Regions from separate parts of the Pseudomonas sp. S3_A03 genome, predicted to be linked through region 2. Evidence: riboswitches for the same ligand, from Rfam matches in the RefSeq annotation. Region 2 holds a riboswitch; the other holds the start of a gene.
The links. A riboswitch is a leader RNA that binds a small molecule or an ion and turns the genes downstream of it on or off. The one in region 2 is predicted to bind cobalamin.

Region 1 (5,243 bases), 310 kb from region 2:
GATGCGCGGCCTGGAGCAGGCGATGAAGCAATTCGGGAGCCACCGTACCGCCGCTGAAGTGGCGCATGTCGCGGCGCTCGGCGATGGCGCGGTAGACGGCGTCGCGGTCGGCCGGGGCAAATGCGTTGTCGGTCATGGCCCTATCGAGGGCAAGCCCCTCCCACATTGGGTGCAAACAAGGCGGCGACCGCTGATGGGTTCGATGGGAAATAAAAGTGCACATAAGAGGCTGTCATCCGCCCCTGTCGGTAAACCGCCTCGGCACCGCGCCCACCGTTAGGGCTCAGGCCACGGGCAATCGGCTCGCACTCGGTGCTGGTCAGGGAATGGTGATACGTGTGCCCGCGCAACACGCCTTCCGGCAATTCGACGCTTTGCAGGGCCAGGGCCGCGAGTTTCTTTTGCATCACCGCATCGCCCGGTAAAAGGCCGAGCAGTTCGGCACGGTTGCCGTCGACGTCGGTGAGCGAGTCCAGCAGGTAGAGCATGCCGCCGCATTCGGCGAGCAACGGCTTGCCGGCGGCGTGGTGGGCGCGGATGGCAGCGAGCATCGGGGTATTTTCCGACAGCGCCTGGTGGTGCAGTTCCGGGTAACCACCGGGCAGATAGAGGCTGTCGGCGTCGGGCAGTGCGTGATCATGGATCGGCGAAAAGAAGCTCAACTGAGCCCCCATCGCTCGCAGCAGGTCGAGGCTGGCGCCGTAGGTGAACGCGAAGGCTTCGTCACGGGCGACGGCGATGCGCACGCCCTTGAGCAATGGCTCCGCCTCGATCACCTGCGGTGCGGCGAAGGCCACCGGCGGCGGCAGCGCGACTTTGCAACTACCGCCCAGGGCTTGGGCGGCGGCGTCCAGGCGCACATCGAGATCATTCAATTCGCTGGCCTGCACCAGCCCCAGGTGACGGCTGGGCAGCTCGATACCGGTCTCACGTGACAACGCGCCGTACCAGCGCAGGCCTTCGGTGAGGCTGCCTTCGAGCAACTGCGCATGGCGCAGCGTGCCGACGCGGTTGGCCAGTACCCCGGCAAACGGCAGGTCCGGCTGATAGCGCGCCAGGCCCAATGCCAGCGCGCCAAAGGTCTGGGCCATGGCGGTGCCGTCGATCACGCCCAACACCGGCACGCCGAAGTGCCGCGCCAGGTCGGCGCTGGACGGCGTGCCGTCGAACAGGCCCATCACGCCCTCGATCAGGATCAGGTCCGCCTCCCCCGCCGCTTCCCATAACAAGCGGCGACTTTCCTGCTCGCCCACCATCCACATGTCCAATTGATAAACCGGCGCACCGCTGGCGCGCTCATGGATCATCGGGTCCAGAAAGTCCGGGCCGCATTTGAACACGCGCACGTTGCGCCCCAGGTTACGATGCAAACGGGCGAGCGCGGCGGTGACGGTGGTTTTGCCCTGGCCGGACGCCGGAGCGGCGATCAATACAGCCGGGCAATGACGGGGCGGGTTCACAGTTCGACGCCCTTCTGTGCCTTGATACCGGCCTGGAACGCATGCTTGAGCATGCCCATTTCAGTGACGGTGTCGCCCATTTCGATCAACTCGGGCTTGGCGCCACGGCCGGTGACGACCACGTGTTGCATCGGTGGGCGGGCTTGCAGGTCGCTCAGAACATGATCGAGGTCGAGGTAGCCATGCTTGAGGGCAATATTGAGCTCATCCAGCACCACCAGGCCAATGGACGGGTCTTGCAGTAATTGGCGCGACACGGCCCAGGCGGCTTCGGCGGCGGCAATATCGCGCTGCCGGTCCTGGGTTTCCCAAGTGAAGCCTTCGCCCATCACGTGAAAGCGCACTTGCTCGGGGGAAACGGCGGAAAAACAATTCTTCGCCGGTACTGTTACGCCCCTTGATGAACTGCACCACGCCGCACTGCATGCCATGGCCCATGGCGCGGGCGAGCATGCCGAATGCCGAGCTGCTCTTGCCTTTGCCATTACCGGTGAGCACCAATAGCAAGCCGCATTCATTGGGTGAATTGGCGATGCGCTCGTCAATCACGGCTTTTTTGCGCAGCATGCGTGCCAGGTGGCGTTCATCGCGGTCGGGGGTATCGGTCATGGCAGCTCTCCGTTGGGGCTGAACAAAAACGGCGGGCAGGGAAAAGAAAAAACAGACAGCCAAGCATCGCCCACCGTGATGCTGTTGGATGATCCTGGCCGGTCTCCGGGCTCATGAGTGGCGTTCTGAAGCGAACAGGCCGACGCTGCGCCTTCCCATATCGCGAGCGATACAGTGGCTCAATGCAGGGTCTTGACTCATTTACCGTTGCGGGGGCAGCGCCGGAATTGCGGCGGCGCTGTGTATAAGCGCGCTCACTCACCGGCTTCCCTGTTTCACTCTGTCGACCCACGGGTCACAGAGCACCTGGAACAAGCGGCGAAGGTTAGTGGGTTGGAGGGCTAGCTGCAAGCGTCAAGCCTAAAGCTACAAGCAGGCATTGCGCCGTCTTGCAGCTTTAAGCGTGCAACGTGGCATTGATTCTAAGGATTACGCGCCAGATTGCCCGGCAATACGCGCTTGGCACTCAGGTAAGCATTCTGCCAATACGCTTTGGACAGGGTGTCCAGTTTCACCGTGCCACCGGTTTGCGGCGCATGGACAAAGCGACCTTCACCCACGTAGATCCCAGCATGGCTGACCTGCGAGCCACCACCGGTGGCGAAGAACAATAGGTCGCCGGTTTGCAGGTTCTGCTCGCTCACATCCTGGGCGCGCATCACGATCAGCTCGCGCGTGGTGCGTGGCAGGGAAATGCCGGCGGCGTCGCGGTAGACGAAGCCGATCAGGCCGCTGCAATCAAAACCGGAGTCCGGCGTGTTACCGCCCCAGCGATAAGGCGTGCCGACCAGGCCCAGCGCACGAAAGAGCACGTCTTCGGCAGCAGGCGAAAAGTTCTGGGTGGAATAATTGAACACCGGCTTGGGCTTGACCGCGATGGGCGCAGGCGGCGGTGTGCGGCTGGCGCAGGCGCTGAGAAGCGCGGCGCAAACAATTAGAATCAGGCGGGCCGAGGTCGACATGTGCAGAACAATCCTGGTCTGGATGCGGCTTTCGCTGCCGAACGCTGAAAACCAGAACGCGCAAGCAAAGCTCGCGCGAACGGGTTACAACAATATCCAGGGATTCTAGCGCTTACGCGTCAAACTTCAAGTATCACTTTAAGTTTACTTACTGGCGGTAACCGTAGTCGGGGCCATGGCGAGTGCGCGCTTGGCTTCGATGAAGGTTTTGCTCCAGTAGCTGTCACCCAGGCTGTCGACTCGCACACCGCCACTGCGACGGCTGCTGGAGTGGATAAACTGGTTGTCACCCAAGTAGATACCGGCGTGACTGACACGACCACGGCCTGCCGTACTGAAGAAAAGCAGATCACCGGGCTTGAGGTTGTTGCGTGCGACCAACGGTGCTTTCACGTTGATCATTTCGCGCGTGGAGCGTGGCAGGTTCATGCCGGCTTCTTCGCGAAACAGATAGCCGATAAAACCGCTGCAATCGAAACCGGCTTCGGAGGTACCGCCGAAACGGTAACGGGTACCGATCAGGGACATGCCGCGTTCTAGGATACTGTCGGCCAGAACTGGAAGCTGGTAAGGCTTGTTGCCGGAGAAATCGGCCAGTTCTTTCTCGGTTGCCAGCTCTTCTTCATAAACGGAAGCAGACTGCGCAGCGACGAATTTTGCCTGGGACTGTTGTTGAGGCTTCTGCTGCTCTGCCACGTGTTGAGGGTGGGAGGCGCAACCAAACAACAGGGTAACGAGTGCGAGAGGCACGAGGGGTGCGAAGCGATTTAGCATGGGCACGACCGTGGCTGATGTGTAAAGAAGCCGAGACTATGCCCTCTATCACATCGATTTGCAAATTCAATCGTGCGCTATGTGACTTCGCGATTGGACCGTGACATCTAAGCCCTGATTCCAATTAATGACGTAAATGCGTAGCCCGCCGGGCTCAGACGCAGGTTTTCTGGCGCCTGAAAAGTGCCGAATCGTGACAAATCAACGTGTTACCAACCCAACGTCTCTTTGAGAAAAGGGATCGTCAATTTTCGTTGCGCCTGCAAAGAGGCCTGATCGAGCTGCTCAAGCAAATCGAACAAGGCGCTCATGCTGCGGGTACCGCGGGTGAGGATAAAGTGCCCCACTTCGTCGGTGAGGTGCAGGCCACGACGGGATGCACGCAATTGCAGGGCGCGCAGCTTGTCTTCGTCGGACAGGGGGCGCATCTGGAAGATCAGCGCCAGGGTCAGGCGTGACTTGAGGTCGGCCAACTTGACCGGCAATTCCCGAGGCGACGTGGCGGCGGCAATCAGCAAGCGCCGGCCGCTGTCACGCAAGCGATTGAATAAATGGAACAGCGCCTCTTCCCAATCCGCCTTGCCGGCGATCACCTGCAGGTCATCCAGGCACACCAGTTCGTACTGTTCAAGGTTGTCGAAGATGCCGATGCCGCGATCCATCAGCTCAGCCAACGGCAGGTATACCGCCGGCTCACCCATTTGCTCGAAGCGCAGGCAGGCGGCCTGCAACAGGTGGGTACGCCCCACGCCATGCTTGCCCCACAGATAGATCAGGCTTTCAGTCCACCCGGCGTCGGCTTCGCAGAGCCGCTCGACATAGCCGAGTGCAGCGGCATTGGCGCCTGGGTAGTAATTGATAAAGGTGGCGTCATCACGCAGACGCACACCTAAGGGCAGCTGAATCGGTTTCATGCTGACTGAACGGCTCCCATCGAACCGTTAGTGGCCTCTGTGTAAAGTTTGCAAAGTTTATACCCGTGAAGCCGGGCGCACAATGCAGCAGACCACAAGCAAAATCAAAGGTTTGCGTTAACTTGCCGGTTTTTTGCGGTTTGTTTGACGGCACAGGGCCATAAACGCCAAACCCGGCCGAAGCCGGGTTTGTGACGCCGCGATTACAACTCGGGGTCTTCGACGCCCGTGTACACCTCGGAATCCTTGTACAAATCATGTACATGGCGCACCAGCACCATAATCACCGCCGCCACCGGCAGCGCCAGGAGGATGCCCGTAAAGCCAAACAGCTCGCCGCCCGCCAGGATCGCAAAGATCACCGCCACGGGGTGCAGGCCGATTCGATCGCCCACCAGCAATGGGGTGAGCACCATGCCTTCCAGGGCCTGGCCGACCATGAATACCGCAACAATGCCCAGCATCGGGTAAAGGTCACCGCCAAACTGGAACAGCCCGGCCACCAGCGCCGCACCGATACCAAT
Region 2 (5,243 bases):
CCACCGCCAACTGTTGCGCGATGGTGCGGCGCGAGAGGTCGCCCAGGCGTTGGCCGCCCAGTCGCACCTCGCCGCTGGCGGGCGTACGCAAGCCCGCCAGCAGTTTGAGCAGGGTGGATTTGCCGGAACCGTTCGGGCCGACGATGCCCAAGGTTTCACCCAGGTTTACCTCCAGGTGAATCTCGCGCAGCAACTCGGCCTCGCGCACCTTGAAGCCCAGGCCCGTGCAACTGAGCACTGTCATCGGGCATTCCTCCGGCCGATCAGGATCAGCGCAAACACCGGCGCGCCGACCAGCGCCGTGACCACGCCCACCGGGATCACCTGGCCCTTGATCAAGGTGCGCGATAGCACATCGGCCGCGATCAGGAACAAGGCGCCGCCCAACGCACTGGCCGGCAGCAGTCGCGAGTGCCCGGTGCCGAGCAACAAGCGCACGGCGTGGGGGATCACCAGGCCGACAAAGCCAATGGAGCCGACAATCGACACCATCACCGCGGTGACCAGCGCGGCGCAGCCCACCAGCACAAACTGTACGCGGCGCACCGCAATGCCGAGGGACGCCGCCGAGTCGCTGCCGAAGGTAAACGCATCCAGCGCACGCCGGTGCCACAGGCGCACGGCCAAGCCCGCCACGGCGACCGGCACCGCCAGCCACACCGACGGCCAGCGCACGCCGCTGAGGTTGCCGAGCAGCCAGAACAGGATGCCGCGCGCCTGTTCCGAGCTGGCGGACTTGGTGATCAGGAATGCGGTGAGCGCATTGAACAGCTGCGAGCCGGCGATGCCCGCGAGGATGATCTGCCCGGTGCCGCTCATGGAGCCACTGGCCCGCGCCAATAAAATCACCAGGGCGAATGCCGCCATGGCCCCGACAAACGCGCCGGCCGACAGCGAAACCAAGCCGCCGCCCACGCCCATCAACGCCACCAGCACCGCGCCGGTCGAGGCGCCGGCGCTGATGCCCAACAAGTACGGGTCGGCCAACGGGTTACGCAACAACGATTGCAGAATCACCCCGCAGGTGGCCAGCCCGGCGCCGCAGGCGGCGGCGACCAGGGTGCGCGTGAGGCGGTAGTTCCACACCACGCCTTCGTCGATGGGGTCCAGCAGGTAGCCGGCGTTCCACAGTTTATTGGCGAGCACCTGCAACACCACCTGCGGTTCGATGGCGGTTTCGCCGATGGCCACGCCGGCGAGGACGGCGGCCAGCAGCAGCGCGAGGGCGAGTAGGGTACGGATCATTTGGGCAGGTTGTAGCCGTCGATGGCCGCGGCCAGTTGTTCAAGGCCATCAAAGGTGCGCAGGCTTGCCTGCAGCGCCAGGGCATCGAGGATGATGATGCGGTTGTTTTTTACCGCGTCCATGTTGCGCGTGACCGGGTCGCTGCGCAGGAAGGCGAGTTTCTTTTCATGGTCGTCGGCGGGGTAGCGGCGGCGGTCCATGCGGGCGATCACCAGGAAGGTCGGGTTGGCTTTGGCGAGGGTCTCCCAGCCGACGGCGGGCCACTCTTCATCGGACTGCACCACGTTGTGCAAACCGAGGGTTTCCAACATGAATTCGGGAACGCCCTTGTGCCCGGCCACATAAGGGTCGCTGGCCATCTCGGCGCTGGAGAACCAGACCAGTGCGCTGGCGTGTTTCAAGCCCTTGCCTTGCGCGGTGGCGACGGATTTGGCCAGGCGCGCTTTGAGTTCGTCGTTCAGTTGTTGGCCGCGATCCTGCACGTCGAAGATCTGCGCCAGTTGGTGGATGCTTTTGTAGATCGTCTCGATGCGGAACGGCTCCAGCCGCGTGCCGTCGGCGCCGACCAGGTTGTCTTTGCCTTCACAGTCGGAGGGCAGCAGGTAGGTGGGGATTTGCAATTCATGGAACTGCTCGCGCGTGCCCACCACCCCTTGCGCGCCGACCACCCATTCCAGCTCGGCCGCCACCAGTTGCGGGCGCTTGGCGATCACCGCTTCAAAGCTCGGCTCGTTGTTGGCCAGGCGGTCGATGCCGTCGTTCTGCGCCTTGAACGGCGCCAACACGCTGTTGAACCACAGCGAGGTGCCGACCACTTTGTCACCCACGCCCAGGGCGTAGAGCATTTCGGTGGCGGCCTGGCCGATGGTCACGCTGCGCTCGGGGGCGTGCTGGAAGGTCACGGTGCTGCCGCAGTTTTCGACCGCCAGCGGGTAATGAGTGGGCGCCGCTTGGGCCAGGGCACATAAGCCCAGCCCGGCGATCAGGGCGGTAACGCGTGGCAGCATGGGGCAATCTCCGTGTGAACCGTACGTGCAGCAGGGGCGTTACGGCTCGGAAATACGCCCTCGAACGCTGCCGCTCGGGCAGGCGAGGATGTCCTTCCCGGACACCCCGCCGGTGAGTGATGTTGCTGGGCCGGCAGGTCTCCTGACTGATGCGTCGTCGCCTCGCTCCGGCCTTCCCGGACGGTGTCCAGTGGCATGAAGGAGCAGGCTCGGCATCTACAGTTGCGGGGGCAGTTTCGATTGGCGCCGCGTGCGGCGTTTCGAATTCCCTATTAGTCCCGTTTGGGAACCGGCGCGGTATGGTAGTCCATCTTGGGCGCTGGGTGGAGGTACAATTCGGGTCCGTCCATAACCAACCCAAGGAAGGCCATGTTGATACGTCTGGGAATAGTGCCACTGTTGTTTTGCATGAGCGCACACGCCGCTGACCCTGCGCTCGCCCGCTACACCGACGCGATCGGCGACAGGGCCCGCGCCATCGCCCAGTTGGATGACGCAACCATTCTTGCCGAGGAAGCCAAACTGGCGCCCATCGCCAGTGACCTGTTGCGCAAGGTCGCGCCGCTGATCCGCAAGGGCGGCACCGGCACTGCGGTCCAGGAATTTTTACTCGACCAGTACGCACAGCACGGCTGGCTGCCGATGATGTTCGGTTATCGCGGCTACCCGGCAGCGGTGGCGGTGTCGGTGAATAACCAGGTGAGCGCCGCGCCGCCCACCGATGTGCCGTTCCCGGACGCGGCGCTGGTAAAAGTGGAGTTGATCGCGGCATCGGCGCAGGCCCATGTTGCTCAGGTCTGGACGTTTGCCACACCCAATGCCACCCCGGCGCAACGCCAATTGCTGATGACTGCGCGCCGTGCGCTGGCCAACGGAGTCGCCCACGTTCAGGGCGGCGAGCGGCTGGCCAATGTGGGGGCGGCGATACAACAGGAACTGGACGCGGGCCATGCCGTCGCGGTGCGTGAGTTTGCGGGCTATGCCATGGGGCAGGCGCGCATACAAAAGCCGCAAGTGCTCGGTTACAAGGTCGAGGGTGACAGCCCGTTGATGCAACCCGGGCAAGTGCTCAACGTGTATGTGATCGCCAAGGCGGGCACCGTTGGTGTGAGGTATCAGCCACCGGACTTTTGGAGCCTGCTCTCCACGGACGGTGCCGACGGCGTGATGTTGTCGGCGATGGTCGAGGTGACGGCAGATGGGCACCGGCTGCTTAGCCGGATGCTGGATTGATGCGCTGTACCGCCCTGCGAATGCTTGGGCGATGGGGTGATACGCAGTGATGGCTCAATGATATTATTTGCCGCGCCCTTTCGATTCGCCCCCAGGCACTGGATGCCCACACCCGCAGCCAGTTAAACGCACGCCTGACTGACCGCACCGCGGCCTATATCACAACCAGCAATCAGTCGTTCCGGGCGGCCACGGACGCCCACATTAACCGCATGGCCTTGATGGATCGCCAATACGATGTCTGCGCACGCCACCCGGATTGCTGGGATGCACCAGTCAAGCACTAGCCTCGATACGTCATACACAGGGAGTCAGTCATGAATGCTGATCAATGGATTGTTTTGTTCGAGCGGGCCTTTCGTGAAATGGGCGATAAACTCGAACAGGTGTTGCAACTGAACAGTTGCCGCGAGCACTGGATTCAGGCCGAAATCAGCTTGTATGCCTGGTTCAAGAATGACATCAGCCTCTGGACCGATTTGCCGATTGGCGAGCGGCGCAAAGCCGACCTGTATGCCCTGGACGACAGTGGCTCAACGAGCATGGTTGCTGAAATCAAGTGTCTGGGCGACATATCCCAAGCCAAGTGCCTGGAGGGCAATTGGTCAGTGAGGGGCTGATGTTGAGCGGTTGCGCTCATTCGAATGCCCGGTCCGGTTGTTTGTGCTGGTGATTGCCAAAGGTGAGCGCGAGACCAACACCGGACGACGCCTTCGCGGGGATGAGTGGGTAGATGGGCGTGACTGCGTCAACGTAGACCTGGGGTTTGCCTTGATCCGCCTGTGGGCGCTTTGACGCAGCTGCTTTCCTGTCGGGCATGCGACTGGCTTACTGCGCGAGCAACGGCTGGAAGCAAGTAAGGGCATGCTGCAAAAGCAGTGGGGGAAGTGACGGTCGATTGGTCGAAAAGCACCGCAGGTCAAAGGTGGGAGCACGCCCGCTCCCACAGTTGACGGGTGTTGCCTGTTTTATTTGCGATCCCGCCACACCGTCTGTGCATTGCAGAACTCGCGCACACCAAAGTGCGACAGCTCGCGGCCGAACCCGCTCTTTTTCACGCCACCAAACGCCACGCGTGGGTCGGAGACGCTGAAGGCGTTGACGAAGATCCCGCCGGTTTCCAACTGATTGGCAATATCCCGCGCCTTGGCCGCGTCGGTGGTGAAAATGCTGGCGGTGAGGCCGAATTCGCTGTCATTGGCCAGCGCCACCGCGTGGTCAGCGTCGCGGGCGGTGATGATCGAGGCCACCGGCCCGAACAGCTCCTGTTTGAACGAGGTCATCTGGTCGGTGACGTCTGCCAGTACGGTCGGTTCGTAATAGTTACCGGCCCCTGCGACTTTATTGCCGCCCAATAACAATGTGGCGCCTTCTTGCAGAGTGGCCTGGACCTGGCCGTGCAACTCGTCCCGCAGGTCGAAGCGGGCCATCGGGCCGACGTAGGTGTCGGCTGAGGTCGGGTCGCCCATCACCATGGCGCGGCTGGCCTCGACGAATTTGGCGGTGAAGGCTTCGACCACACCGGCCTCAATGATCAGGCGCTTGGCGGCGGCGCAAACTTGGCCGCTGTTTTGGAAGCGGCCAATCAGCGCGGCCTGTACGGCGGCGTCGAGGTCGGCATCGTTGAGCACGATGAACGGGTCGGAGCCGCCCAGTTCCAGCACGCATTTTTTCAGCGCCGCGCCCGCCTGGGAGCCGATGGCGATGCCGGCACGCACACTGCCGGTGAGGGTGACGGCAGCGATGCGCGGGTCGGCG

Region 1: it holds a riboswitch for cobalamin, as region 2 does, so the genes downstream of both, cobO (cob(I)yrinic acid a,c-diamide adenosyltransferase) here and AB4O25_RS09370 (ABC transporter substrate-binding protein) in region 2, are expected to answer to the same signal.

What each region holds. Positions count from the first base shown of each region.
Region 1 is NZ_CP162753.1:2,384,056-2,389,298, forward strand. Features, by position in the region: gene bluB (5,6-dimethylbenzimidazole synthase) at 1-136, opposite strand, end outside; gene AB4O25_RS10745 (cobyrinate a,c-diamide synthase) at 141-1,460, opposite strand; partial or broken gene cobO (cob(I)yrinic acid a,c-diamide adenosyltransferase) at 1,457-2,069, opposite strand; cobalamin riboswitch at 2,149-2,394, opposite strand; gene AB4O25_RS10755 (C40 family peptidase) at 2,492-3,031, opposite strand; gene AB4O25_RS10760 (C40 family peptidase) at 3,176-3,805, opposite strand; gene hda (DnaA regulatory inactivator Hda) at 4,015-4,719, opposite strand; gene AB4O25_RS10770 (AI-2E family transporter) at 4,923-5,243, opposite strand, start outside.
Region 2 is NZ_CP162753.1:2,075,379-2,080,621, reverse strand. Features, by position in the region: gene AB4O25_RS09380 (ABC transporter ATP-binding protein) at 1-244, opposite strand, end outside; gene AB4O25_RS09375 (FecCD family ABC transporter permease) at 241-1,245, opposite strand; gene AB4O25_RS09370 (ABC transporter substrate-binding protein) at 1,242-2,252, opposite strand; cobalamin riboswitch at 2,368-2,561, opposite strand; gene AB4O25_RS09365 (M24 family metallopeptidase) at 2,622-3,485, shown strand; gene AB4O25_RS09360 (hypothetical protein) at 3,803-4,105, shown strand; gene AB4O25_RS09355 (hypothetical protein) at 4,116-4,280, shown strand; gene AB4O25_RS09350 (aldehyde dehydrogenase family protein) at 4,454-5,243, opposite strand, start outside.